Regions from separate parts of the Lysinibacillus sp. BNK-21 genome, predicted to be linked through region 2. Evidence: a T-box and tRNA genes for the amino acid it is inferred to sense, from the RefSeq annotation. Region 2 holds a T-box; the other regions hold tRNA genes.
The links. The T-box of region 2 lies ahead of argS (arginine--tRNA ligase). A T-box ahead of a tRNA ligase gene usually reads a tRNA of that ligase, here a tRNA-Arg.
Positions count from the first base shown of each region.

Region 1: it has a tRNA-Arg gene. The T-box ahead of argS (arginine--tRNA ligase) is inferred to sense a tRNA for this amino acid. The anticodon was not compared.
Region 3: it has a tRNA-Arg gene. The T-box ahead of argS (arginine--tRNA ligase) is inferred to sense a tRNA for this amino acid. The anticodon was not compared.

Region 1 is NZ_JBLQTS010000001.1:885,847-895,235, reverse strand. Features, by position in the region: gene nadA (quinolinate synthase NadA) at 1-225, shown strand, start outside; gene ACMGGO_RS04490 (VOC family protein) at 391-807, shown strand; tRNA gene ACMGGO_RS04485 (tRNA-Glu) at 867-938, opposite strand; tRNA gene ACMGGO_RS04480 (tRNA-Ser) at 941-1,031, opposite strand; tRNA gene ACMGGO_RS04475 (tRNA-Asn) at 1,042-1,118, opposite strand; tRNA gene ACMGGO_RS04470 (tRNA-Ile) at 1,123-1,199, opposite strand; tRNA gene ACMGGO_RS04465 (tRNA-Gly) at 1,201-1,274, opposite strand; tRNA gene ACMGGO_RS04460 (tRNA-Phe) at 1,280-1,355, opposite strand; tRNA gene ACMGGO_RS04455 (tRNA-Asp) at 1,415-1,490, opposite strand; tRNA gene ACMGGO_RS04450 (tRNA-Met) at 1,494-1,568, opposite strand; tRNA gene ACMGGO_RS04445 (tRNA-Ser) at 1,622-1,714, opposite strand; tRNA gene ACMGGO_RS04440 (tRNA-Ile) at 1,730-1,806, opposite strand; tRNA gene ACMGGO_RS04435 (tRNA-Met) at 1,814-1,887, opposite strand; tRNA gene ACMGGO_RS04430 (tRNA-Ala) at 1,916-1,991, opposite strand; tRNA gene ACMGGO_RS04425 (tRNA-Pro) at 2,008-2,084, opposite strand; tRNA gene ACMGGO_RS04420 (tRNA-Arg) at 2,094-2,170, opposite strand; tRNA gene ACMGGO_RS04415 (tRNA-Leu) at 2,179-2,267, opposite strand; tRNA gene ACMGGO_RS04410 (tRNA-Gly) at 2,273-2,347, opposite strand; tRNA gene ACMGGO_RS04405 (tRNA-Leu) at 2,384-2,468, opposite strand; tRNA gene ACMGGO_RS04400 (tRNA-Lys) at 2,486-2,561, opposite strand; tRNA gene ACMGGO_RS04395 (tRNA-Thr) at 2,569-2,644, opposite strand; tRNA gene ACMGGO_RS04390 (tRNA-Val) at 2,648-2,723, opposite strand; rRNA gene rrf (5S ribosomal RNA) at 2,734-2,849, opposite strand; rRNA gene ACMGGO_RS04380 (23S ribosomal RNA) at 2,960-5,887, opposite strand; rRNA gene ACMGGO_RS04375 (16S ribosomal RNA) at 6,069-7,620, opposite strand; gene ACMGGO_RS04370 (DMT family transporter) at 7,890-8,789, opposite strand; gene ACMGGO_RS04365 (MgtC/SapB family protein) at 8,922-9,389, shown strand, end outside.
Region 2 is NZ_JBLQTS010000001.1:2,217,484-2,226,872, reverse strand. Features, by position in the region: gene ACMGGO_RS11270 (TetR/AcrR family transcriptional regulator) at 1-481, shown strand, start outside; gene fabF (beta-ketoacyl-ACP synthase II) at 509-1,744, shown strand; gene ACMGGO_RS11260 (amidohydrolase family protein) at 1,944-2,690, shown strand; gene ACMGGO_RS11255 (metallophosphoesterase family protein) at 2,748-3,467, opposite strand; gene ACMGGO_RS11250 (ABC-F family ATP-binding cassette domain-containing protein) at 3,597-5,201, opposite strand; gene ACMGGO_RS11245 (FAD-dependent oxidoreductase) at 5,801-7,687, shown strand; T-box leader at 7,769-7,988, shown strand; gene argS (arginine--tRNA ligase) at 8,033-9,389, shown strand, end outside.
Region 3 is NZ_JBLQTS010000001.1:4,277,150-4,286,538, forward strand. Features, by position in the region: gene ACMGGO_RS21445 (nitric oxide synthase oxygenase) at 1-242, opposite strand, end outside; tRNA gene ACMGGO_RS21450 (tRNA-Glu) at 813-884, opposite strand; tRNA gene ACMGGO_RS21455 (tRNA-Asn) at 886-962, opposite strand; tRNA gene ACMGGO_RS21460 (tRNA-Ile) at 969-1,042, opposite strand; tRNA gene ACMGGO_RS21465 (tRNA-Gly) at 1,047-1,120, opposite strand; tRNA gene ACMGGO_RS21470 (tRNA-Phe) at 1,126-1,201, opposite strand; tRNA gene ACMGGO_RS21475 (tRNA-Ser) at 1,208-1,300, opposite strand; tRNA gene ACMGGO_RS21480 (tRNA-Ala) at 1,314-1,389, opposite strand; tRNA gene ACMGGO_RS21485 (tRNA-Pro) at 1,405-1,481, opposite strand; tRNA gene ACMGGO_RS21490 (tRNA-Arg) at 1,497-1,573, opposite strand; tRNA gene ACMGGO_RS21495 (tRNA-Lys) at 1,592-1,664, opposite strand; tRNA gene ACMGGO_RS21500 (tRNA-Gln) at 1,678-1,752, opposite strand; tRNA gene ACMGGO_RS21505 (tRNA-His) at 1,762-1,837, opposite strand; tRNA gene ACMGGO_RS21510 (tRNA-Trp) at 1,886-1,959, opposite strand; tRNA gene ACMGGO_RS21515 (tRNA-Tyr) at 1,964-2,047, opposite strand; tRNA gene ACMGGO_RS21520 (tRNA-Thr) at 2,055-2,130, opposite strand; tRNA gene ACMGGO_RS21525 (tRNA-Asp) at 2,139-2,214, opposite strand; tRNA gene ACMGGO_RS21530 (tRNA-Val) at 2,219-2,294, opposite strand; rRNA gene rrf (5S ribosomal RNA) at 2,306-2,421, opposite strand; rRNA gene ACMGGO_RS21540 (23S ribosomal RNA) at 2,489-5,416, opposite strand; rRNA gene ACMGGO_RS21545 (16S ribosomal RNA) at 5,598-7,149, opposite strand; gene ACMGGO_RS21550 (IS1182 family transposase) at 7,668-9,017, opposite strand; gene ACMGGO_RS21555 (SLC13 family permease) at 9,295-9,389, opposite strand, start outside.

The sequences.
Region 1 (9,389 bases), 1.3 Mb from region 2:
ATGAACCTTGTCAATCGCATTATTAAGCAGCATCCTGATAAACATATTGTCTCCTTAAACGAAAACTTTTGTCCTTGTTTAACAATGAATCGAATTGACCTTCCACATTTGTTATGGAGCTTAGAAAGTATTGAGCAAGGTCAACCTCATAACCGTATACAAGTAGATGAACATACTACCGCTGAAGCACTTAGTTCACTTGAAAGAATGCTAGCCAGAGGATAAATAGTTAAAACTTTTTAAACAGAAAGGTTGAAGATATAACCTTTCTGTTTTTGTTGACATAACGCCTACTTCTAATAGTGCTAATGGCTTCCATTTGCGCCCCGCTTTGCTATAATTGACACGACTTTATGCTCCATGATACTGTCAATTTGGAGGTGATACTAAATGGCTTTTCAATCGAAAAATATCTTTATCAATTTACCAGTACAAGATCTAAACAAATCTATCAGTTTTTTTAAGGAATTAGGTTTTGAGTTCAATCAACAATTCAGTGATGAAACAACAGCCTCAATGATTATTAGTGAAAATATCTTCGTATTAATAATGGTTGAAGAACGATTTAAAGGATTTAGTAAGAAAGAAGTTACAGATACTACTACTTCTGCAGAAGCAATCTTATGTCTTTCTGCTGAAAATCGTGAACAAGTAGATCAATTAGTGAATAAGGCTCTTGCCTCTGGTGGTAAACCTTATAGTGAACCACAAGATCACGGATTTATGTATGGTTGGGGTTTTCAAGATGTAGATGGGCATATCTGGGAAGTAGTTTATATGGATGAAAATGCATTGAATCAAGAGTAAATTTTGTATCTATGAATATCAAAAAACAGTAGATGCAATTGCATCTACTGTTTCTAGTATGACCCGTACGGGATTCGAACCCGTGTTACCGCCGTGAAAGGGCGGTGTCTTAACCACTTGACCAACGGGCCCATGGCGGAGAAGGAGGGATTTGAACCCTCGCGCCGGTTACCCGACCTACACCCTTAGCAGGGGCGCCTCTTCAGCCTCTTGAGTACTTCCCCAAAATAAAAATGGCTCCGAAGGCAGGACTCGAACCTGCGACAACCTGATTAACAGTCAGGTGCTACTACCAACTGAGCTACTTCGGAATAATGGTGGGCCTAAATGGACTCGAACCATCGACCTCACGCTTATCAGGCGTGCGCTCTAACCAGCTGAGCTATAGGCCCTTGGAGCGGGTGATGGGAATCGAACCCACGACATCAGCTTGGAAGGCTGAGGTTTTACCATTAAACTACACCCGCATAAATGGTGGGTCAGGACGGAATCGAACCGCCGACACTTAGAGCTTCAATCTAATGCTCTACCAACTGAGCTACTGACCCATTTCGTCCATGCTAAGCTTGCTCACTCTTTTGCTTCTCATGACTTTTATCTTTAAAAATGGCGGTCCCGACCGGGATCGAACCGGCGATCTCCTGCGTGACAGGCAGGCATGTTAACCGCTACACCACGGGACCTTTTGGTTGCGGGGGCCGGATTTGAACCAACGACCTTCGGGTTATGAGCCCGACGAGCTACCACTGCTCCACCCCGCGATAATTTTATGTTGTTTCGAGTTTTTAAAGCACCATTTATAAAAATTTAAAACTGGAGGAGGTAGAGGGATTCGAACCCCCGCGCGGTGTTACCCGCCTGTCGGTTTTCAAGACCGATCCCTTCAGCCAGACTTGGGTATACCTCCGTTACAATATATAAATGGTGGACCTTGCAGGACTCGAACCTGCGACCGGACGGTTATGAGCCGTCTGCTCTAACCAACTGAGCTAAAGGTCCTTTAAGATGGCGGCAGAGGGGATCGAACCCCCGACCTTACGGGTATGAACCGTACGCTCTAGCCAGCTGAGCTACGCCGCCAGGATCTTTATACTGGTTAATTTACTTATGGTGGAGCCTAGCGGGATCGAACCGCTGACCTCCTGCGTGCAAGGCAGGCGCTCTCCCAGCTGAGCTAAGGCCCCATAATCTTTTTGGAAATGGTCGGGAAGACAGGATTCGAACCTGCGACCCCTTGGTCCCAAACCAAGTGCTCTACCAAGCTGAGCTACTTCCCGTTGTTCTTTTGGCGCGCCCGACAGGAGTCGAACCCATAACCTTCTGATCCGTAGTCAGACGCTCTATCCAATTGAGCTACGGGCGCATTTAAAATGGTGCCGAGGACCGGAATCGAACCGGTACGGTAGTCACCTACCGCAGGATTTTAAGTCCTGTGCGTCTGCCAGTTCCGCCACCCCGGCACATTTGGAGCGGAAGACGAGGTTCGAACTCGCGACCCCCACCTTGGCAAGGTGGTGTTCTACCACTGAACTACTTCCGCATGTGCATAAGCTTTTTTATCTGGCAATGAAAATAATGGTGCGGGTGAAGGGAGTCGAACCCCCACGCCTTGCGGCGCTAGATCCTAAGTCTAGTGCGTCTGCCAATTCCGCCACACCCGCTTATTATTATTTATAAATGGTGAGCCATGAAGGACTCGAACCTTCGACCCTCTGATTAAAAGTCAGATGCTCTACCAACTGAGCTAATGGCTCGAAAAAATGGTGCCGGCTATAGGAATCGAACCCACGACCTACTGATTACAAGTCAGTTGCTCTACCTGCTGAGCTAAACCGGCATATGGTGGAGGATGACGGGCTCGAACCGCCGACCCTCTGCTTGTAAGGCAGATGCTCTCCCAGCTGAGCTAATCCTCCTGGGTATTATGCCTAGCGACGTCCTACTCTCACAGGGGGAAGCCCCCAACTACCATCGGCGCTAAAGAGCTTAACTTCCGTGTTCGGTATGGGAACGGGTGTGACCTCTTTGCCATCATCACTAGACTATGGTCGACCTTCCATACACGGCGTACTGCTGTATCTAGAAGCTCTCTTTTTAGAAAGATTTGCTCTTTCAAAACTGGATAAACGGTGCATTGAATGTTTCAAACGTTTTGGTTAAGTCCTCGATCGATTAGTATTCGTCAGCTCCATGTGTCACCACACTTCCACCTCGAACCTATCTACCTCATCGTCTTTGAGGGATCTTACTTACTTGCGTAATGGGAAATCTCATCTTGAGGGGGGCTTCATGCTTAGATGCTTTCAGCACTTATCCCGTCCACACATAGCTACCCAGCGATGCCTTTGGCAAGACAACTGGTACACCAGCGGTGTGTCCATCCCGGTCCTCTCGTACTAAGGACAGCTCCTCTCAAATTTCCTACGCCCACGACGGATAGGGACCGAACTGTCTCACGACGTTCTGAACCCAGCTCGCGTACCGCTTTAATGGGCGAACAGCCCAACCCTTGGGACCGACTACAGCCCCAGGATGCGATGAGCCGACATCGAGGTGCCAAACCTCCCCGTCGATGTGGACTCTTGGGGGAGATAAGCCTGTTATCCCCGGGGTAGCTTTTATCCGTTGAGCGATGGCCCTTCCATGCGGAACCACCGGATCACTAAGCCCGTCTTTCGACCCTGCTCGACTTGTAGGTCTCGCAGTCAAGCTCCCTTGTGCCTTTACACTCTACGAATGATTTCCAACCATTCTGAGGGAACCTTTGGGCGCCTCCGTTACCTTTTAGGAGGCGACCGCCCCAGTCAAACTGTCCGCCTGACACTGTCTCCTGCCCCGCTAAGGGGCATGGGTTAGAATTTCAATACAACCAGGGTAGTATCCCACCGACGCCTCCTTCGAAGCTGGCGCTCCGAGATCTCTGGCTCCTACCTATCCTGTACAAGTTGTACCAAAATTCAATATCAGGCTACAGTAAAGCTCCACGGGGTCTTTCCGTCCTGTCGCGGGTAACCTGCATCTTCACAGGTACTATAATTTCACCGAGTCTCTCGTTGAGACAGTGCCCAGATCGTTACGCCTTTCGTGCGGGTCGGAACTTACCCGACAAGGAATTTCGCTACCTTAGGACCGTTATAGTTACGGCCGCCGTTTACTGGGGCTTCAATTCGCAGCTTCGCTTGCGCTAACCACTCCTCTTAACCTTCCAGCACCGGGCAGGCGTCAGCCCCTATACGTCACCTTACGGTTTTGCAGAGACCTGTGTTTTTGCTAAACAGTCGCCTGGGCCTATTCACTGCGGCTCTCATGCGCTTGCACGCTCAAGAGCACCCCTTCTCCCGAAGTTACGGGGTCATTTTGCCGAGTTCCTTAACGAGAGTTCTCTCGCACACCTTAGGATTCTCTCCTCGACTACCTGTGTCGGTTTGCGGTACGGGCACCTCTCACCTCGATAGAGGCTTTTCTTGGCAGTGTGAAATCAGGAACTTCGTCCATACGGACTCGCCATCACAGCTCAACGTTACAGTGTGCGGATTTGCCTACACACACGCCTTACTGCTTGGACGCGCACAACCAACGGCGCGCTTACCCTATCCTACTGCGTCCCCCCATTTCTCAAACGGTGAGGAGGTGGTACAGGAATATCAACCTGTTGTCCATCGCCTACGCCTATCGGCCTCGGCTTAGGTCCCGACTAACCCTGAGCGGACGAGCCTTCCTCAGGAAACCTTAGTCATACGGTGGACGGGATTCTCACCCGTCTTTCGCTACTCATACCGGCATTCTCACTTCTAAGCGCTCCACCAGTCCTTCCGATCTGACTTCAACGCACTTAGAACGCTCTCCTACCACTGACATCGTAGATGTCAATCCACAGCTTCGGTGAATCGTTTAGCCCCGATACATTTTCGGCGCAGCGTCACTCGACCAGTGAGCTATTACGCACTCTTTAAATGATGGCTGCTTCTAAGCCAACATCCTGGTTGTCTGTGCAACGCCACATCCTTTTCCACTTAACGATTACTTTGGGACCTTAGCTGGTGGTCTGGGCTGTTTCCCTTTTGACTACGGATCTTATCACTCGCAGTCTGACTCCCGTGTATAAATATCTGGCATTCGGAGTTTGTCTGAATTCGGTAAACCGGGATGGCCCCCTAGTCCAAACAGTGCTCTACCTCCAGTATTCTCATCACGAGGCTAGCCCTAAAGCTATTTCGGAGAGAACCAGCTATCTCCAAGTTCGATTGGAATTTCTCCGCTACCCACACCTCATCCCCGCACTTTTCAACGTGCGTGGGTTCGGGCCTCCAGTAAGTGTTACCTCACCTTCACCCTGGACATGGGTAGATCACCTGGTTTCGGGTCTACGACCACGTACTATTTCGCCCTATTCAGACTCGCTTTCGCTGCGGCTCCGCCTTCTAAAGCTTAACCTTGCACGTAATCGTAACTCGCCGGTTCATTCTACAAAAGGCACGCTATCACCCATTAACGGGCTCTAACTACTTGTAGGCACACGGTTTCAGGATCTCTTTCACTCCCCTTCCGGGGTGCTTTTCACCTTTCCCTCACGGTACTGGTTCACTATCGGTCACTAGGTAGTATTTAGCCTTGGGAGATGGTCCTCCCGGATTCCGACGGAATTTCACGTGTTCCGCCGTACTCAGGATCCACTCAGGAGAGAACGAACTTTCGACTACAGGGCTTTTACCTGCTCTGGCGGACCTTTCCAAGTCGCTTCATCTAACTCGCTCTTTTGTAACTCCGTATAGAGTGTCCTACAACCCCAAGAGGCAAGCCTCTTGGTTTGGGCTCTTCCCGTTTCGCTCGCCGCTACTCAGGGAATCGATTTTTCTTTCTCTTCCTCCAGGTACTTAGATGTTTCAGTTCCCTGGGTCTGCCTTCAAGACGCTATGTATTCACGTCAAGATACTACGCGATTAAACGTAGTGGGTTCCCCCATTCGGAAATCTCCGGATCAAAGCTCACTTACAGCTCCCCGAAGCATATCGGTGTTAGTGCCGTCCTTCTTCGGCTCCTAGTGCCAAGGCATTCGCCGTGCGCCCTTAATAACTTAACCAAGTTATTAAGCCTATAAAAAACTTAAAAAAATAAATGTGTTTGTTACAATTTCAATGTCGTTTTATCCAGTTTTCAAAGAACAAGTTTTGAAGTGTTTCATTCAGAAGAATGAACCTTCAAAACTGAACGCAAAACGTAATCTTACAAACCCAAGGTTTGTATTCCGAAATAATCCTTAGAAAGGAGGTGATCCAGCCGCACCTTCCGATACGGCTACCTTGTTACGACTTCACCCCAATCATCTATCCCACCTTCGGCGGCTGGCTCCAAAAGGTTACCTCACCGACTTCGGGTGTTACAAACTCTCGTGGTGTGACGGGCGGTGTGTACAAGGCCCGGGAACGTATTCACCGCGGCATGCTGATCCGCGATTACTAGCGATTCCGGCTTCATGTAGGCGAGTTGCAGCCTACAATCCGAACTGAGAACGACTTTATCGGATTAGCTCCCTCTCGCGAGTTGGCAACCGTTTGTATCGTCCATTGTAGCACGTGTGTAGCCCAGGTCATAAGGGGCATGATGATTTGACGTCATCCCCACCTTCCTCCGGTTTGTCACCGGCAGTCACCTTAGAGTGCCCAACTAAATGATGGCAACTAAGATCAAGGGTTGCGCTCGTTGCGGGACTTAACCCAACATCTCACGACACGAGCTGACGACAACCATGCACCACCTGTCACCGTTGCCCCCGAAGGGGAAACTATATCTCTACAGTGGTCAACGGGATGTCAAGACCTGGTAAGGTTCTTCGCGTTGCTTCGAATTAAACCACATGCTCCACCGCTTGTGCGGGCCCCCGTCAATTCCTTTGAGTTTCAGTCTTGCGACCGTACTCCCCAGGCGGAGTGCTTAATGCGTTAGCTGCAGCACTAAGGGGCGGAAACCCCCTAACACTTAGCACTCATCGTTTACGGCGTGGACTACCAGGGTATCTAATCCTGTTTGCTCCCCACGCTTTCGCGCCTCAGCGTCAGTTACAGACCAGAAAGTCGCCTTCGCCACTGGTGTTCCTCCAAATCTCTACGCATTTCACCGCTACACTTGGAATTCCACTTTCCTCTTCTGCACTCAAGTCCCCCAGTTTCCAATGACCCTCCACGGTTGAGCCGTGGGCTTTCACATCAGACTTAAAGGACCGCCTGCGCGCGCTTTACGCCCAATAATTCCGGACAACGCTTGCCACCTACGTATTACCGCGGCTGCTGGCACGTAGTTAGCCGTGGCTTTCTAATAAGGTACCGTCAAGGTACAGCCAGTTACTACTGTACTTGTTCTTCCCTTACAACAGAGTTTTACGATCCGAAAACCTTCTTCACTCACGCGGCGTTGCTCCATCAGGCTTTCGCCCATTGTGGAAGATTCCCTACTGCTGCCTCCCGTAGGAGTCTGGGCCGTGTCTCAGTCCCAGTGTGGCCGATCACCCTCTCAGGTCGGCTACGCATCGTCGCCTTGGTGAGCCGTTACCTCACCAACTAGCTAATGCGCCGCGGGCCCATCCTATAGCGACAGCCGAAACCGTCTTTCAGTCTTTCACCATGAAGCAAAAGAGATTATTCGGTATTAGCCCCGGTTTCCCGGAGTTATCCCAAACTATAGGGTAGGTTGCCCACGTGTTACTCACCCGTCCGCCGCTAACGTCAAAGGAGCAAGCTCCTTTTCTGTTCGCTCGACTTGCATGTATTAGGCACGCCGCCAGCGTTCGTCCTGAGCCAGGATCAAACTCTCCATAAAAGAAATTTGATTAGCTCAAATTGTTTTGCTGGCATCATGTTTGATGTCCAAAATTGTGTTTTATTCACTAGCAAAACTAGCTACTTAAAACTTTATTGATTACGTTTTGCTTGTTCAGTTTTCAAGGTTCATTTTATTTAAGTCGTTTTCAGCGACTTTATTATCTTATCTCATTCCCAACTAAAAGTCAACAACTTTTCAAAACTTTATTTTCAAGCGTTCCTTCTTGTTAAGGACAAGTAATAATATATAATATAGCATTTTAAAAATCAAGCATTTTTCTTAAAAAAATTAAAAATCTTTTTAATATCTATTACAAACAATAGAATTCCTGCTAATACAATCAATCCACCGATGATTTGTGTCATGATTAAATACTCTTTAAATATCACCAAAGCTAAAAGAGCAGCTCCTACAGGCTCAAATAATATAGCAATTGAAACAACATTCGTACTAACATATTTAATTGACCAATTAAACAAAGTATGACCAAGTAAATTTGGTATTAACGCTAATAAGATAAACCATAACCAATCCATCGAAGAATATGGACCAAAAGATTCCCCTTTAACCATTACATATATAAATAAAGTGATGGTACTTACAACATATACAACCATTGTATAGGTTACAAGTGATAATCTCTTACGTACATCCTGTCCTAATAGAAAATAAGCTGTCGCTAGTGCACAAGCAACGAGCGCCAGTACATCTCCATATAAGGCTGTTCCACTTACTTTAAAATCGCCCCAACTAATTAAAATACTTCCTATTATTGCAATTGATCCTGCTACGATTGTTTTCACCGTAATTTTCTCTTTAAAGAAAAAGTAAGTGCCCACAAACGCAAACAAAGGTTGTAGTGTTACTAAAACTGTTGAACTTGCTACTGAAGTATAGTTGAGTGATTCAAACCATAATATAAAATGAAAAGCTAAAAAAATCCCTGCAACTGAAGAAAATAGCCAATCACGTCTTTTTAAAGTCGTTAACTCCTTTGTATATCCCCTTAAAAACCATGGCGCCATGATTAAAACGGAAAATAGCATGCGATAAAATGCTATAATCCCCGCTTCCGCCGATGCTAATTTCACAAAAATAGCTGACATCGATACTGAAATTACACCAATCACAATCGGGATGTATGGATGGATTTTTGGCTGCTCCAAAAAACCCCACCTTCCTAAAAAAATACTTATATGTCCTTACTTCATGTTGTACAATACAAAAAAGTGATGCACATATAATAATGACAGTTTGCATATCTCTTAGCAATACGAAATATCAATGGAGGGTTGTGTATGGAAACATTATTCGAAAATATGATTACATATGAAGTTGGCATAAAATTAGTTATTGCAGCCACATTAAGTTTAGTAATCGGTATCGAAAGGGAATTAAAGAAAAAACCAGTTGGATTAAAAACAAGTTTAGTTATTGCTACTTTCAGCTGCTTATTAACGATTATCTCCATTGAAACTGCCTACTCAACCCCCGCTAGAGAAGATATTAATATTACGATGGACCCTCTTCGTTTAGCCGCACAAATTGTTAGTGGAATTGGCTTTCTTGGTGCAGGAGTCATTCTAAGACGCGGGAATGACAGCATTACGGGTTTAACAACCGCTGCTATGATTTGGGGAGCCGCTGGTATTGGTATTGCGGTTGGTGCAGGTTTTTACATGGATGCAACACTAGCTGTTGTGATCATTGTTTTTGGAATTGAAGTACTATCACCTTTTCTTATGAAAATCGGACCAAAGCGAATT
Region 2 (9,389 bases):
TGAGCATTTAGCAAAGGAGCTTGGCGTCACGAAAGCCAGTATTCACTATCATTTCGAGAAGAAGGGAGACTTAGGGATTGCTGTTTGCGAAAGAATTCAACAAGGATTAGAGAGAACTTTTACATTGATGAAGGAGTCCACTTTGCCAGCTGAGGAAAAGCCATTTGCCTTTATTATGCAGCGAATAAAATTTCTAGAGCAAGACGGCATTTGCCCTATATCAGCTTTACAGGCGGATTATCAAGAATTACCGCAACCAATGCAAGAAAAGCTTCAGCAGCTTAGTCAAATGGAAATCGATGTCTTTGTTGAGCTATTGAAAGATGCTAAACAACAAGGCGCACTCCAAGCTACTAATGATTTGGAGGCTCTAGCTGTATTACTTATTTCAAGTACGAAAGGGGCATTACAATATAAACGTGTTGTAGGAGAAGCGTTCTTTCAAAAGATGCTGGAGCAATTAAAGGAACTGTTAAAGTAAGACATGATACGAGAAGGAGCGATGTGCATGGTACGAAGAGTCGTTGTTACTGGATATGGTGTTGTTTCCCCGTTAGGTAATTCGGTATCAGCCTTATGGGAGAATATTAAGGCAGGAAAATCAGGGATTCAAAAAATTCAAGGGGAGGCATTCAGCGGCATTAATACGCAAATTGCTGGGACGAGTAAGGATTTCGATGCAACGCTGTATATGGATAAAAAAGAAATCAGTAAATATGATCTATTTGTGCAATATGCTGTTGCCGCTGCCCAGCAAGCTCTGACACAAGCCAATTTAAATATGGATCAGGTAGATAAGGAGCGTTTAGGCGTTTACATTGGCTCTGGCATTGGGGGCATTGAAACGATTTTAGAAAATCATCAAGCGATGCTCAATCAAGGGCCTAGGAAGGTGTCACCATTTATGGTGCCGATGATGATTAGCAATATGGCTGCAGGAATACTAGCAATCAAAACGGGCTTTAAAGGACCAAGCTTTTCACCTGTTTCTGCCTGTGCGACAGGAAACCAGGCGATTGGAGAAGCTTTCTTAGCGATTCGACATGGCTATGCGGATGGCATTTTAGCAGGCGGAGCGGAGGCACCGATCAATCCACTTAGCTTTGCAGGATTCTCCCGCATGAAAGCCATGTCCACTAGGAATGAAGAGCCAACAAAGGCCAGTCGACCATTCGATAGCAAGCGGGATGGCTTTGTCATGTCTGAAGGAGCTGGCATCGTATTCCTAGAGGAGTATGAACACGCCAAACAAAGGGGTGCTACGATTCTGGGTGAGATTGTTGGCTATGGTGTGACAACAGATGCTTATCATATTACAGCTCCTGATTTTACGGGTGCTGCCAATGCCATGAAGCTGGCATTAAAAATGGGTGCTATCGATGGGGCAGCTATCGATTATATCAACGCACACGGCACAAGTACTCCAGAGGGAGATAAATCTGAAACAAAGGCTATTAAACACGTTTTTGGTGACCATGCCTATCAACTAAAGGTTAGCTCCACAAAATCGATGACAGGACATCTCTTTGGCGCGGCCGGTGGAATTGAAGCCATTATTACATTGAAAAGTATAATGGAGGGCATTATTCCACCAACCATCAATTATGAAACACCAGATCCCGAATGTGATTTAAACTATGTTCCTAATGAGGCACTTCATCAAGACGTTAACTTTGCGCTATCGAATGGGTTTGGCTTTGGTGGTCATAATGCTGTGCTAGCATTTAAAAAATTTGAGGAATAAGGCATTAGCTTAGCTAAAAAGAGTGGTATGAATTTAATTGTTCATACCATTTTTTATGTTTGTTTTATCAACTTGAAAAGAGAAGAGGGAACTTAAGCTATTGCAAGTCAATAAGTTTTCCTTATGAGAAATAGCTAGAAATTCGTATTATAACTTATAGTTAGAGTATGGTAAATTCAAAGGAAAAGGGGGATAAATGATGCGAATCTTTGATGCACACTTTCATATCATTGACTTTAATTTTCCGATTATCGAAAATCAAGGTTATACGCCACCAAGCTATGTAGTAGAGGATTATCAAAAGGACACAGTGAGTCTCCAGATAGCGGGAGGCGCCATTGTATCAGGATCTTTTCAAGGATTTGACCAAGCCTATCTTTTAAAAGCATTGAAACAACTTGGTCCCACGTTTTGTGGGGTAACGCAATTACCTAATACGGTCACGGATGATGAAATTGTACATTTACATAACAATGGGGTACGGGCATTACGCTTTAATAGTAGACGAGGTGGCTCAGAGGATTTATCACAGCTAGAAACCTTTGCACGACGGGTTTATGATTTGGTGGGCTGGCATAGTGAATTATATATCGATGCGAAGGAAATACCGGAGATAGCCTCGACAATTGAAGCATTACCAGCCATCTCCATCGATCATTTAGGGTTGTCGGAAGAAGGGCTGCCACATTTATTAAAGCTTGTTGATAAGGGAGTACGTGTCAAGGCGACTGGCTTTGGTCGTGTGGAGCTGGATGTGAAGCATGCTTTACAAGCGATTTATAATGCTAATCCAGATGCCCTCATGTTTGGAACAGATTGCCCGTCTACAAGAGCTAAACGACCTTTTAATTATGGGGATGTGGAATTGATTCAACAGCTATTTGATCAACAGGCTGCTGATAAAATCCTCTACAAGAATGCGCTACAATGGTATTTTCAGCGTTGAATATAAAAAAGAATCCATGTTGGCATGAAAATGGATTCTTTTTTAATTATGACGGTACTAAGCATTTCGATAGTTGGCAAACATAATTTCATTATAATACTGATCTAATTGAGGCATACCTAGTTCTTTTGCGATCATTAGCTCAGCCTCTCGGTCATATGCTACTCTAATAAATTGGATGGCATTGTTTGACTGTGTTCCATCTAGAATGGCATAGGAAGCAGAAGTTAGGTCAAGTGAATTACCAACACTCCCTACATTACAAAGAATTCCTTGTTTATATGTATGTAAAAAAGTTGTATGGATATCGCCATAGAACACAATATCAGGATGTTTCTTGTAATGGCTTGAATTGGTTACTGCCGTATTCTCAAACATAGATAAACGCTTTTCAAGTGGATGATTTGGTAGGATACGTTCAAATTCACTTCTTGGAGACGCATGGAAAAATCTTATGAGCTGTTCATTTAATTCAAGATCAATATGGAAGGGTAATGACCCGAGATATTGATAGTCTTTTGCTGTTAATCGATCTTTAAACCATTGGAGAAAATCATTGTCAGTAGGGGATTGAATAAATACGTCCCAATTGCCTCGTACGACTTGTTCACAATTCTGTTGGATAAGTTCTATACAGGCAGAACCTTGAGGGCCCTTGCCGATTAAATCACCTAAACAAAAAATTCTGTCAATCTTTCTTAAGCGAATGTCTTTTAATACGGCCTCTAATGCCGTTTTATTCCCATGAATATCTGATATAATTGCAATTTTCTTCACGAAGATTACCCCCTCATTAATGCTATACTATATCATTCAATAAAAATCCTTTTAATCCTTTAAAAACCATATAAACACAAAATACAAAAAAACCCTCTACCCACTATGGGTAGAGGATTTTTGTAAAGCTTAGCTTAAGCCTTGGCTATCTTTCCACTCTAGGAATTCATCATATGTTAACTGCTTATCTAAAATAGAGCCGTCTTCACGGATTTCGATGACACGGTTAGCAATTGTTTGGATGAACTGATGGTCATGTGATGTGAAAATCATTGCGCCTTTGAAACGAATTAAGCCTTCGTTCAATGCTTGAATAGATTCAAGGTCAAGGTGGTTCGTAGGTTCATCTAATAAAATAACATTTGCTGTCGCAAGCATCATTTTCGATAGCATACAACGTACCTTTTCGCCCCCAGAAAGAACAGCAGGGGATTTCTTCACTTCTTCACCAGAGAACAGCATACGTCCTAGGAAACCACGAAGGAAGCTTTCTGTTTCATCGTCTGGAGAATATTGACGTAACCATTCTACTAATGTTTTTTCAGAACCTTCGAAGTACTTGTCATGATCGTTTTCGAAGTAGCTTTGAGATGTCGTTACCCCCCATTTAAATGTGCCAGCATCCGCTTCTTTTTCTTCCATTAAAATATCAAGAAGTGCTGTTTTCGCCATTGGGCTACCAAGTAAAACAATTTTATCTTCTTTGTTCATCGAGAAGCGCATGTCCTTGAATAGCGTTTCGCCTTCATGACTTGCTGTTAGACCGTCTACTGTTAGGACATCGTTACCAATTTCACGCCCGATTTGGAAGTTGATGAATGGATATTTACGGCTTGATGGCTTAATATCATCAAGCTCAATTTTATCAAGCATTTTTTTACGAGATGTTGCTTGCTTCGATTTAGAAGCATTGGCAGAGAAACGTGCGATAAACGCTTGTAATTCTTTAATTTTCTCTTCTTTTTTCGCATTTTGGTCTTGTGCCATTTTTTGCGCTAATTGAGAAGATTCATACCAGAAATCATAGTTCCCTACATATAATTGGATTTTAGAGAAGTCCAAATCCGCAATATGTGTACATACTTTATTTAAGAAGTGACGGTCATGGGATACAACAATAACTGTATTCTCAAAGTTAATCAGGAACTCTTCCAGCCACTGAATTGCCTTTAAGTCAAGGTGGTTGGTAGGCTCATCGAGTAATAGTACATCAGGCTGACCAAACAGTGCCTGTGCCAGTAATACTTTAACTTTGTCAGAACCTTCAAGATCGCCCATTAGCATGTAATGAAGATCATCGGAGATACCTAAACCGTTTAATAGTGTAGCCGCTTCTGAATCAGCTTCCCAACCGTTTAGCTCTGCAAATTCACCTTCTAACTCTGCAGCACGCATGCCATCCTCATCTGAGAAATCTTCCTTTGCATAGATAGCATCTTTTTCTGTTTTCACGTCATATAGGCGTTTATTCCCCATAATAACTGTGTCGAGCACTGTATGCTCATCATATTCGAAGTGGTTTTGTTTCAGGACAGATAAACGTTCGTCCTTACCCATCGATACATTTCCTTCCTGCGCTTCAATTTCACCAGAAAGGATTTTTAAAAATGTTGATTTACCAGCACCATTTGCCCCAATTAAACCGTAGCAATTGCCTGGTGTGAATTTTATATTTACGTCTTCAAATAGTTTACGATCGCCATAGCGAAGACCTACATTACTAACTTGAATCATGCAAGTTCCTCCTTTTTTCACAATGGCTCTAGTATAGCATGAAATATGTTCCATAGTCTATAAACATTATTAAATCAAGGTTTGGCGTTCTTTCCACATTTTTTGTTAAACATAAACTGAATAAAGATACAATAAAAATTTAAATTTGGTGTAACTTTCTTTGAGAGTGAGGCGTCTATATTGTAGTGTGATTAACTATTTTTGAAAAAGAATAGAAAAATGACATCATTTACCACGGGGATTTTAGTTGCTTATTCACAAAGGTTTCGTCTAAAATGATTCTGACTGTTTATATATCAAGTAAATCATCACTGGTGCCCACAAGCCCATCCCCGTTTTGAATGCCAGCTATTCGTGGCTCTTTCATTTATACTAGATAGATGTTGCTAAAGTTAGACTAAAAACATCACAATCCTCATAAATGATTTCATTCATTTATCTTGATGATAATTTCATATAAGAATGCTGTAAGCTAAAGAATTATTCGTTTGTGGTAATGATATGCTATGCCTGCGTTCAACTAGGACATTCAGCCCTTGTGGCGGGAATGATGATTAAATAAACACATCGATGGAAATTTTAACAATTGGAGGTATATTATGGGTAAGGGCTTATTATGGACAGCCACTTGTGTAATAGTAGTTTTAGTTGGGTTTGGTAGCTACTATTTTATTAAAGAAATAACAAACTCTATGGCATACAATAAATTAGTAGATGAGTATAAAAAGCCAGAACCAATTGAACATATAGAGGAAGAATATGATGTTATTGTCATCGGTGGTGAGCCAGAGGGAGTGGCTGCGGCTGTGGCTGCTGCTCGAAATGGTGCGAAAACATTGCTGGTCGAAAAACGACAAGAGTTAGGTGGATTATTTACATATGGTATGCTGAATTTCCTCGACATTCCTCGTGATGGCCATAACAATTCGATTAGTGAGGGAATATTTAAGGAATGGCATGAGCTTGTTAGAGGGAATGACGCTTTTGGCATTGTAGGTGCTAAGGCAGCCTTTAAAAAGCTAATCGATGAAGAGCCCAACTTAACGTTATCCGTGCAAACCGAGGTTGTGAAAGCAAATGTCAAACAACAACAATTAACGTCTGTGGAATTAAAAAATGAGTACGGTACATATGTTGTGACGGGGAAATCATTCATAGATGCTACACAGGATGCTGATTTTGCTGCCTTGTCGGGCGTTCCTTTCTTTGTGGGCGGAGAAGATATTGGCATAAAGGATAAGCGTATGGCTGTGACTTTAATGCTACATTTAAAAAATGTCAATTGGGATGAAGTCAAAAAAGCGGCTAATTCCGGTGTATTTGGCGGTGCTAATTTAAATCATACGGTGATGTGGGGCTTTACAAAGCTACATGATGAATACAAGCCATTACAAGAGGGTACAAGATTACGAGGGTTAAATTTAGCTCGTGTAGATGATGAATATTTCATCAATGCCTTACAGATTTTTGGTATTGATGGCTTGAATGAATCCTCAAAACAAGCGGCGATTGTTGCTGGGAAGAAAGAAACGTTACACATTCTAAAATATTTACAAACAAACTTCCCAGGGTTTGAAAAGGCTGAAATTGTCAGCTATCCAGAAGAACTCTACGTCCGAGAAACGAGACATATTTGGGCAGAGTATCAATTACCAATGGCAGACCTGTGGAAAAATAGTGATCAGTGGGATAGCATTGGCATTGCTTCTTATCCAGTCGATGTGCAAGCGCAAACGCCTCATGATTATGGCTATGTGATCGCTGCACCAAAGCAATATGCTATTCCTTTCCGGTCGTTAGTACCGAAGGATATTGATGGCTTAATGGTTGTCGGACGCTCTGCTGGTTATTCATCACTTGCAGCTGGTAGTGCACGTATTGTTCCAACAGGGATGGTGACAGGTGAAGCGGCTGGGACTGCGGCTGCTCTTGTACAGAAGCACGATGTAACCTTTAGAGACATGAGTAAGGATAAATCATTAATCGCTACATTACGAAAGCAATTAGCTAAACAAGGTGCCTATGTTGATTCATTTTCAATTGAGTATCCATATCAAGGAGAATGGTATGATGAAGCCATTCAAACCCTCATTAATTACGGCCTTGTTGTGGGCGGCTATGATAATGACCTAAAAGTAGACAGTAAGGCGACGAAAATAAAGTTTGCTAAAATGTTAAAAGAGAGCATGCTACGTGCTGGTGGAGAAAGTGCAGCAGGAATGAAGGACCAGCTCGAAATTGTCATCAATAAAGTTTATAATCAAGGCGATGAAGCTATTGAGCGAGATGAGTTAGCTCAATATTTGGCTGACGTCCTCATCGGTGAATCCAATGCGACTAGTTGGGATACATTGGTAGAAAAAGGAATTGTCACGGAGAAAGTAGCGAAGAAAGTCTCTGATAATAAGAAATTAAAATTAAAAGAGATGTATGCGATTATGGCTGATGTGATTCATTATGTAGAAAAAAAACGTTCCTCCTTGTGAGGAGCGTTTTTTGCTGAAACGGCAACGTAAAAAAGGGTTGACGCCAATTAGAAAGTCCTGTAATATATGTCAAAATCATAAAAAAATTCGATGAAAAAGAGAGTAATTGATGGAATGACTGGCTAGCGAGTTAGGGACGGTGGGAGCCTAATGCAGGAACCATGAATGAAGCGCACTTTGGAGAAGATTCTCGAACAAATAGTAGAGAATAGCGGGGCGTCACCTCGTTAACAATGGAAAGTGGTCATGTTACATGGCAACTAGAGTGGTACCACGGGATTATCATGCTCTCGTCTCTAATTATAGAGGCGAGGGCTTTTTTATTTGAACAGGAGGAGGAGCAAAATGAATCAACAAATCGCCGACAGTATAGCAGTCACATTAAAGCAGCAAATAATAGGAGAGGACATATTGTCATTATTAGAAAAACCCAAAAGCTTGGAGCGAGGGGACGTAGCCTTTCCATGCTTTACTCTAGCAAAAGTGTTGAAAAAATCACCGCAAAGTATCGCAGCACAGATAGCAAGTCAATTAAATCATGACAGTATCGAGCGTGTGCAAGCTGTTGGTGGCTATGTCAATATTTTTCTTGATCAACAAAAGGTGACGCAACAGGTGTTACGCAAGATTCTGCGCGACAAGCAACAATATGGTACTACGCCAACAAAGATGGGAACGGTCGTCTTGGATTTTTCCTCTCCTAATATCGCCAAGCCTTTCTCGATGGGACATTTACGTTCAACGGTCATCGGTAATGCCTTAGCAAATATTGCAGAAAAAAATGGCTATCAAGCCATTCGTATCAATCATTTAGGGGACTGGGGTACACAATTTGGCAAGCTTATTGTTGCTTATCAGCTTTGGGGTGATAAACAAGCTATTTCAGCGTCACCAATAGAGGAGTTATTAAAGATTTATGTGAAGTTTCATGAAGAGGCCGAGCAAGACCAAACGCTCAATGAACAGGCTCGTGCCGCCTTTAAAGCATTGGAGGACGGTAATGAAGAGGCGCAGGCATTATGGCAATGGTTCCGTGATGTGTCATTCATAGAATTTCAAACAATATATGAGCTATTAGGAATTCATTTTGATGCCTTTATAGGTGAAGCCTTTTACAATGACAAAATGCCGTCCGTTGTAACAGAATTAAAAGAAAAAGGGCTCCTTGTGGAATCAGAAGGTGCGTATGTTGTGGAGATGGAGGAGATGCCTCCATGTTTAATAACGAAAACGGATGGAGCCACGCTTTATGCGACGCGTGATTTAGCAGCAGCCCTGTATCGCCAACAGCACTACCAGCCCCAAAAGATGTTCTACGTTGTTGGCAATGAGCAGTCCCTCCACTTTAAACAACTTTTTCAGGTCATCGAAAAAATGGGCTATCCTTGGGCAAAGATTCTGCAACATGTGTCATTTGGCATGATGCTGAAGGATGGCAAAAAAATGTCGACGCGTAAAGGCAAAGTGGTGTTATTAGCAGATGTACTAGCAGAAGCTATAACGACTGCACAGCGTAATATGGAGCAGAAAAACCCTTCTCTACCTAACAAAGAGCAAGTCGCAAAGCAAGTGGGGGTTGGAGCGGTAATTTTTAATGATTTAAAATCCCATCGTCTCAACGATATTGAATTTTCAATCGAGCAAATGATGAATTTTGAAGGCGAAACAGGGCCATATGTACAGTATACATATGCACGTATTT
Region 3 (9,389 bases), 2.1 Mb from region 2:
ATAGCCTTTTCATCTAAAACATCACGTGCATCTACCACATGCAGTGACTGCCAAAATAGACGTCCAATACACTTATTGCTATTTCGCCATGCCACACGTGCGCCAAAAACTAGCTCCTCTGTTGTTGGGTGATATTCACCTGCATCCTTAACTGCCTGTAATCTATTCTTTAACCAAAGTTCTGATTCATTTTGTTCTGTCTGATATAGACTTAAAAATTGCTGTATCTCCTGTATATTCATATCGATTCCTCCACTTATCCTCATATTAGAGGAACAAAACAACAAGCACCATGAAAATAGTAATTGAAAAAACATACATATTTTATATATGAAATAGTTTGTTCATATTTACTCTATAGACTCTCTTTCGTAAGAGAATGTAAGGGAGAAAGATATTAATTATTATAAAAAGGCTACAGTAGTCATGTAGCCTTTTTCAGGGGGGTGTAGAACAAAGAAATCAATAGAATTTTTGTAAATGGTGAAAAAGCTATACGTTCTGGGCTACTTACTTGCTGCTGTTGCTTCGCTTTCGCATAGAGCAGAACCAGTTTCACAAATTCTCTGGCCAGGATTTCGCCTGTATCGCTATACTAGAGAAGTCAAGCAGCCTTCACAAAAGTATTGACCATGGAAGTGTACGTGGTAAGTGAAACGGCTTATAGGAGCCCATAGTAAGATGCTAGGGGAATTAAATTCAGTCCCTCACCTTGCAAATAGGCCTTTTTCTGCTATTGCATTATCTTTTATCGTTTAAAGAACAGGAGAATAGAAAAAAGCATGTAACACACATCTGTGCTACATGCTTGATGACCCGTACGGGATTCGAACCCGTGTTACCGCCGTGAAAGGGCGGTGTCTTAACCACTTGACCAACGGGCCGTGGCTCCGAAGGCAGGACTCGAACCTGCGACAACCTGATTAACAGTCAGGTGCTACTACCAACTGAGCTACTTCGGAATAATATGGGCCTAAATGGACTCGAACCATCGACCTCACGCTTATCAGGCGTGCGCTCTAACCAGCTGAGCTATAGGCCCATTTTGGAGCGGGTGATGAGAATCGAACTCACGACATCAGCTTGGAAGGCTGAGGTTTTACCATTAAACTACACCCGCAATAATGGTGGGTCAGGACGGAATCGAACCGCCGACACTTAGAGCTTCAATCTAATGCTCTACCAACTGAGCTACTGACCCGAAAAATGGAGGAGGTAGAGGGATTCGAACCCCCGCGCGGTGTTACCCGCCTGTCGGTTTTCAAGACCGATCCCTTCAGCCAGACTTGGGTATACCTCCAAAAATATTACAATGGTGGAGCCTAGCGGGATCGAACCGCTGACCTCCTGCGTGCAAGGCAGGCGCTCTCCCAGCTGAGCTAAGGCCCCATTTATCATGAAAGATGGTCGGAATGACAGGATTCGAACCTACGACCCCTTGGTCCCAAACCAAGTGCTCTACCAAGCTGAGCTACATTCCGTAAACATGATTTTATTGGCGCGCCCGACAGGAGTCGAACCCATAACCTTCTGATCCGTAGTCAGACGCTCTATCCAATTGAGCTACGGGCGCATGTTAATTAAAAAATGATGAGCCATGAAGGACTCGAACCTTCGACCCTCTGATTAAAAGTCAGATGCTCTACCAACTGAGCTAATGGCTCGTGAAATTAAAAATGGCTGGGGTACTAGGATTCGAACCTAGGCATGACGGAATCAAAATCCGTTGCCTTACCGCTTGGCTATACCCCAATTTTAAAATGGGGCGACTGATGGGAATCGAACCCACGAATGTCGGAACCACAATCCGATGCGTTAACCACTTCGCCACAATCGCCACTATATAGATTATATTAGCTGTATTATGAACGAGTACCTCAATACCTGGCAGGGGCAGTAGGAATCGAACCCACACCAAAGGTTTTGGAGACCTCTATTCTACCGTTGAACTATGCCCCTAAAATGGTGGAGGGGGACGGATTCGAACCGCCGAACCCTAAGGAGCGGATTTACAGTCCGCCGCGTTTAGCCACTTCGCTACCCCTCCAAGGGAATGGTGCCGGCGATAGGAGTCGAACCCACGACCTACTGATTACAAGTCAGTTGCTCTACCAACTGAGCTACACCGGCAATAATAATGGCGGTCCCGACCGGGATCGAACCGGCGATCTCCTGCGTGACAGGCAGGCATGTTAACCGCTACACCACGGGACCAAAATGGTGGAGGATGACGGGCTCGAACCGCCGACCCCCTGCTTGTAAGGCAGGTGCTCTCCCAGCTGAGCTAATCCTCCACAAAAAATAAGCGAAGCGACGTCCTACTCTCACAGGGGGAAGCCCCCAACTACCATCGGCGCTAAAGAGCTTAACTTCCGTGTTCGGTATGGGAACGGGTGTGACCTCTTTGCCATCATCACTTCACTTATTCAGCTGAAAGACTTATTCTTTCAAAACTAGATAAACGATACATTGAAAGTTTCAAACTTTTTTGGTTAAGTCCTCGATCGATTAGTATTCGTCAGCTCCATGTGTCACCACACTTCCACCTCGAACCTATCTACCTCATCGTCTTTGAGGGATCTTACTTACTTGCGTAATGGGAAATCTCATCTTGAGGGGGGCTTCATGCTTAGATGCTTTCAGCACTTATCCCGTCCACACATAGCTACCCAGCGATGCCTTTGGCAAGACAACTGGTACACCAGCGGTGTGTCCATCCCGGTCCTCTCGTACTAAGGACAGCTCCTCTCAAATTTCCTACGCCCACGACGGATAGGGACCGAACTGTCTCACGACGTTCTGAACCCAGCTCGCGTACCGCTTTAATGGGCGAACAGCCCAACCCTTGGGACCGACTACAGCCCCAGGATGCGATGAGCCGACATCGAGGTGCCAAACCTCCCCGTCGATGTGGACTCTTGGGGGAGATAAGCCTGTTATCCCCGGGGTAGCTTTTATCCGTTGAGCGATGGCCCTTCCATGCGGAACCACCGGATCACTAAGCCCGTCTTTCGACCCTGCTCGACTTGTAGGTCTCGCAGTCAAGCTCCCTTGTGCCTTTACACTCTACGAATGATTTCCAACCATTCTGAGGGAACCTTTGGGCGCCTCCGTTACCTTTTAGGAGGCGACCGCCCCAGTCAAACTGTCCGCCTGACACTGTCTCCTGCCCCGCTAAGGGGCATGGGTTAGAATTTCAATACAACCAGGGTAGTATCCCACCGACGCCTCCTTCGAAGCTGGCGCTCCGAGATCTCTGGCTCCTACCTATCCTGTACAAGTTGTACCAAAATTCAATATCAGGCTACAGTAAAGCTCCACGGGGTCTTTCCGTCCTGTCGCGGGTAACCTGCATCTTCACAGGTACTATAATTTCACCGAGTCTCTCGTTGAGACAGTGCCCAGATCGTTACGCCTTTCGTGCGGGTCGGAACTTACCCGACAAGGAATTTCGCTACCTTAGGACCGTTATAGTTACGGCCGCCGTTTACTGGGGCTTCAATTCGCAGCTTCGCTTGCGCTAACCACTCCTCTTAACCTTCCAGCACCGGGCAGGCGTCAGCCCCTATACGTCACCTTACGGTTTTGCAGAGACCTGTGTTTTTGCTAAACAGTCGCCTGGGCCTATTCACTGCGGCTCTCATGCGCTTGCACGCTCAAGAGCACCCCTTCTCCCGAAGTTACGGGGTCATTTTGCCGAGTTCCTTAACGAGAGTTCTCTCGCACACCTTAGGATTCTCTCCTCGACTACCTGTGTCGGTTTGCGGTACGGGCACCTCTCACCTCGATAGAGGCTTTTCTTGGCAGTGTGAAATCAGGAACTTCGTCCATACGGACTCGCCATCACAGCTCAACGTTACAGTGTGCGGATTTGCCTACACACACGCCTTACTGCTTGGACGCGCACAACCAACGGCGCGCTTACCCTATCCTACTGCGTCCCCCCATTTCTCAAACGGTGAGGAGGTGGTACAGGAATATCAACCTGTTGTCCATCGCCTACGCCTATCGGCCTCGGCTTAGGTCCCGACTAACCCTGAGCGGACGAGCCTTCCTCAGGAAACCTTAGTCATACGGTGGACGGGATTCTCACCCGTCTTTCGCTACTCATACCGGCATTCTCACTTCTAAGCGCTCCACCAGTCCTTCCGATCTGACTTCAACGCACTTAGAACGCTCTCCTACCACTGACATCGTAGATGTCAATCCACAGCTTCGGTGAATCGTTTAGCCCCGATACATTTTCGGCGCAGCGTCACTCGACCAGTGAGCTATTACGCACTCTTTAAATGATGGCTGCTTCTAAGCCAACATCCTGGTTGTCTGTGCAACGCCACATCCTTTTCCACTTAACGATTACTTTGGGACCTTAGCTGGTGGTCTGGGCTGTTTCCCTTTTGACTACGGATCTTATCACTCGCAGTCTGACTCCCGTGTATAAATATCTGGCATTCGGAGTTTGTCTGAATTCGGTAAACCGGGATGGCCCCCTAGTCCAAACAGTGCTCTACCTCCAGTATTCTCATCACGAGGCTAGCCCTAAAGCTATTTCGGAGAGAACCAGCTATCTCCAAGTTCGATTGGAATTTCTCCGCTACCCACACCTCATCCCCGCACTTTTCAACGTGCGTGGGTTCGGGCCTCCAGTAAGTGTTACCTCACCTTCACCCTGGACATGGGTAGATCACCTGGTTTCGGGTCTACGACCACGTACTACTTCGCCCTATTCAGACTCGCTTTCGCTGCGGCTCCGCCTTCTAAAGCTTAACCTTGCACGTAATCGTAACTCGCCGGTTCATTCTACAAAAGGCACGCTATCACCCATTAACGGGCTCTAACTACTTGTAGGCACACGGTTTCAGGATCTCTTTCACTCCCCTTCCGGGGTGCTTTTCACCTTTCCCTCACGGTACTGGTTCACTATCGGTCACTAGGTAGTATTTAGCCTTGGGAGATGGTCCTCCCGGATTCCGACGGAATTTCACGTGTTCCGCCGTACTCAGGATCCACTCAGGAGAGAACGAACTTTCGACTACAGGGCTTTTACCTGCTCTGGCGGACCTTTCCAAGTCGCTTCATCTAACTCGCTCTTTTGTAACTCCGTATAGAGTGTCCTACAACCCCAAGAGGCAAGCCTCTTGGTTTGGGCTCTTCCCGTTTCGCTCGCCGCTACTCAGGGAATCGATTTTTCTTTCTCTTCCTCCAGGTACTTAGATGTTTCAGTTCCCTGGGTCTGCCTTCAAGACGCTATGTATTCACGTCAAGATACTACGCGATTAAACGTAGTGGGTTCCCCCATTCGGAAATCTCCGGATCAAAGCTCACTTACAGCTCCCCGAAGCATATCGGTGTTAGTGCCGTCCTTCTTCGGCTCCTAGTGCCAAGGCATTCGCCGTGCGCCCTTAATAACTTAACCAAGTTATTAAGCCTATAAAAAACTTAAAAAATAAATGTGTTTGTTACAATTTCAATGTCGTTTTATCCAGTTTTCAAAGAACAAGTTTTGAAGTGTTTCATTCAGATAGAATGAACCTTCAAAACTGAACGCAAAACGTAATCTTACAAACCCAAGGTTTGTATTCCGAAATAATCCTTAGAAAGGAGGTGATCCAGCCGCACCTTCCGATACGGCTACCTTGTTACGACTTCACCCCAATCATCTATCCCACCTTCGGCGGCTGGCTCCAAAAGGTTACCTCACCGACTTCGGGTGTTACAAACTCTCGTGGTGTGACGGGCGGTGTGTACAAGGCCCGGGAACGTATTCACCGCGGCATGCTGATCCGCGATTACTAGCGATTCCGGCTTCATGTAGGCGAGTTGCAGCCTACAATCCGAACTGAGAACGACTTTATCGGATTAGCTCCCTCTCGCGAGTTGGCAACCGTTTGTATCGTCCATTGTAGCACGTGTGTAGCCCAGGTCATAAGGGGCATGATGATTTGACGTCATCCCCACCTTCCTCCGGTTTGTCACCGGCAGTCACCTTAGAGTGCCCAACTAAATGATGGCAACTAAGATCAAGGGTTGCGCTCGTTGCGGGACTTAACCCAACATCTCACGACACGAGCTGACGACAACCATGCACCACCTGTCACCGTTGCCCCCGAAGGGGAAACTATATCTCTACAGTGGTCAACGGGATGTCAAGACCTGGTAAGGTTCTTCGCGTTGCTTCGAATTAAACCACATGCTCCACCGCTTGTGCGGGCCCCCGTCAATTCCTTTGAGTTTCAGTCTTGCGACCGTACTCCCCAGGCGGAGTGCTTAATGCGTTAGCTGCAGCACTAAGGGGCGGAAACCCCCTAACACTTAGCACTCATCGTTTACGGCGTGGACTACCAGGGTATCTAATCCTGTTTGCTCCCCACGCTTTCGCGCCTCAGCGTCAGTTACAGACCAGAAAGTCGCCTTCGCCACTGGTGTTCCTCCAAATCTCTACGCATTTCACCGCTACACTTGGAATTCCACTTTCCTCTTCTGCACTCAAGTCCCCCAGTTTCCAATGACCCTCCACGGTTGAGCCGTGGGCTTTCACATCAGACTTAAAGGACCGCCTGCGCGCGCTTTACGCCCAATAATTCCGGACAACGCTTGCCACCTACGTATTACCGCGGCTGCTGGCACGTAGTTAGCCGTGGCTTTCTAATAAGGTACCGTCAAGGTACAGCCAGTTACTACTGTACTTGTTCTTCCCTTACAACAGAGTTTTACGATCCGAAAACCTTCTTCACTCACGCGGCGTTGCTCCATCAGGCTTTCGCCCATTGTGGAAGATTCCCTACTGCTGCCTCCCGTAGGAGTCTGGGCCGTGTCTCAGTCCCAGTGTGGCCGATCACCCTCTCAGGTCGGCTACGCATCGTCGCCTTGGTGAGCCGTTACCTCACCAACTAGCTAATGCGCCGCGGGCCCATCCTATAGCGACAGCCGAAACCGTCTTTCAGTCTTTCACCATGAAGCAAAAGAGATTATTCGGTATTAGCCCCGGTTTCCCGGAGTTATCCCAAACTATAGGGTAGGTTGCCCACGTGTTACTCACCCGTCCGCCGCTAACGTCAAAGGAGCAAGCTCCTTTTCTGTTCGCTCGACTTGCATGTATTAGGCACGCCGCCAGCGTTCGTCCTGAGCCAGGATCAAACTCTCCATAAAAGAAATTTGATTAGCTCAAATTGTTTTGCTGGCATCATGTTTGATGTCCAAAATTGTGTTTCGTTCACTAGCAAAACTAGCTACTTAAAACTTTATTGATTACGTTTTGCTTGTTCAGTTTTCAAGGTTCATGTTTTGCTTTATTTTAGCGTGTCACCCTGGCGACTTGTATAATACTACACCCTTATTTTTAAAAGGTCAACACTTTTTAATAAAAAACTTTATTTTTTTATTACCAAAGTAAAACTTCATATATTAATAACTAACAAATCTATTCACAAGCTAGTTCAATATTAGACCATGAACTAGAAAATAATTTTATCATAATTTCCTACAAAAAAATAATAGATCTTTAAAAAAACAAAAAACTCGGTAAAGAAACCGAGTTTCAGACTGTAGACAAAAGCCATCGAGAGGTTCACTCTCGATGGGCTTTTGTCATTTTTCTTCCTATTTTATCTTTAACATTTGATAATATACTACCAAATTCAACATACTCTTCGAGCATAGCTACCTTCTTAAGCTGCCTGCCACGTCCAAGTAGCCAGTTTCTTTAAATTCATGGCAGCAAAAGTAAGCATCGCCTGCATGGACAATTTTTTTAGACCTCTTAAGGTTGTCCATCGCATACCATGCTTTTCTTTTGCATCCGCAAATACACGCTCAATCGTTTCTTTGCGCTTTGCATAAATCTGTTTGATGTCATAGGAATGGCGTAAATGTTCAGCTTCCTCCACATACGACTCCCAAATATGGCGTTGAATGAGTTTTTGATGATGCTTACTTTCTGTACATTGGGAAAGGCTTGGACACTTCGCACAAATCAAAGGATTCGATTTATATTGCCGATATCCTTCTTTCGTCGTTGTTGCATACTTCAATATCTGCCCTTGTGGGCAAAGATAACAATTATAGTGCTCATCATATATATACTCATGCTTTCGGAAGAATCCATCTTTCGTTTTAGGACGTGTATAAGGAAGAACAGGCAACATTTGATTCTCTAATAAAAAATTCGTAATCGCTGGTGTTTTATAGGCTGCATCTGCCGCAACAGCTAATGGTTTTTGAACGTTTTCAATGACTTTTTCCACAAGTGGCTGTAATACATGACTATCGTGCACATTTCCCGGAGTTACAATGGCACCCAAGACAAAGCCCTTTTCATCTGTCGCTGCATGAAAAGAATACGCAAACTGCTTCGTACGTTCATCCTTCACGTAATAGCCACTTTCAGGATCTGTCGTGCTTTCCTTTATTTCTTTCCATTCTTCCTTTTCAAACTTCTCCGGGGGAAAGGGCTTTTTTCCGTGTTCCTCACGATCAATATTTAACTCTAATTGAAGTTTCTCTTCATAAGCCCGTGTTTCTTTTCGCACAACTTTTTTATCATACTTTCGTTTATTCGCACTCGCTTTCACATGCGTAGAATCGATAAATAAATGGTCTGCATGGAGGAGTCCTTGATGCATAATCTCTTTTAATATACGATAGAATATCTGCTCAAATATATCAGTGTCTTGAAAGCGACGGACATAATTTTTACCGAAGGTAGAGAAATGCGGGACTTCTGTATGGAAGCCAAACCCTAAAAACCAACGATACGCCATATTCGTTTCAATTTCTTTGATGGTTTGACGCATGGACCGTATACCAAAAACGTACTGAATAAACGTCATTTTAAAGAGAACAACAGGATCAATACTAGGGCGTCCTTTAGCAGAGTAGAGGTTTTCTACTAAAGGATAGATAAATGAAAAATCAATAGCCGCCTCTAGTTTTCGTACTAAATGATCTTGGGGAACTAATTGATCAATCGTTAGCATTTCTAATTGTTCACGTTCATTGATTTGATTTTTCGTCATCATGGTTGATCACCTCGAAAGTGTACTTTTTATCAATAATTCTTTATGTAGAAGTTGATTGGAACGAAGGGTGGCGACTCCTGCGGGAAAAGCGGGAAAGTCGAGATCCTGGACTGAGCGAAGCGAGGGAAGCAGCTCGACCCCGCCCGCGGAAAGCGTCCGCCCGTAGTGGAAATCAACGGCTTTACTTTATTTTATTGTAAAAGAAAAAAGACTGTAGGCAAACTCAAAATTCATTGAGTTTGTCTACAGTCTGAAACTCGGTAAAGAAACCGAGTTTTTAAAATGGGAAAAAGAACGGGATGGCTATCATCATCACAATAAACATAACAAGCTGTAACGGAACCCCTATTCTTACGAAATCCATAAATTTAT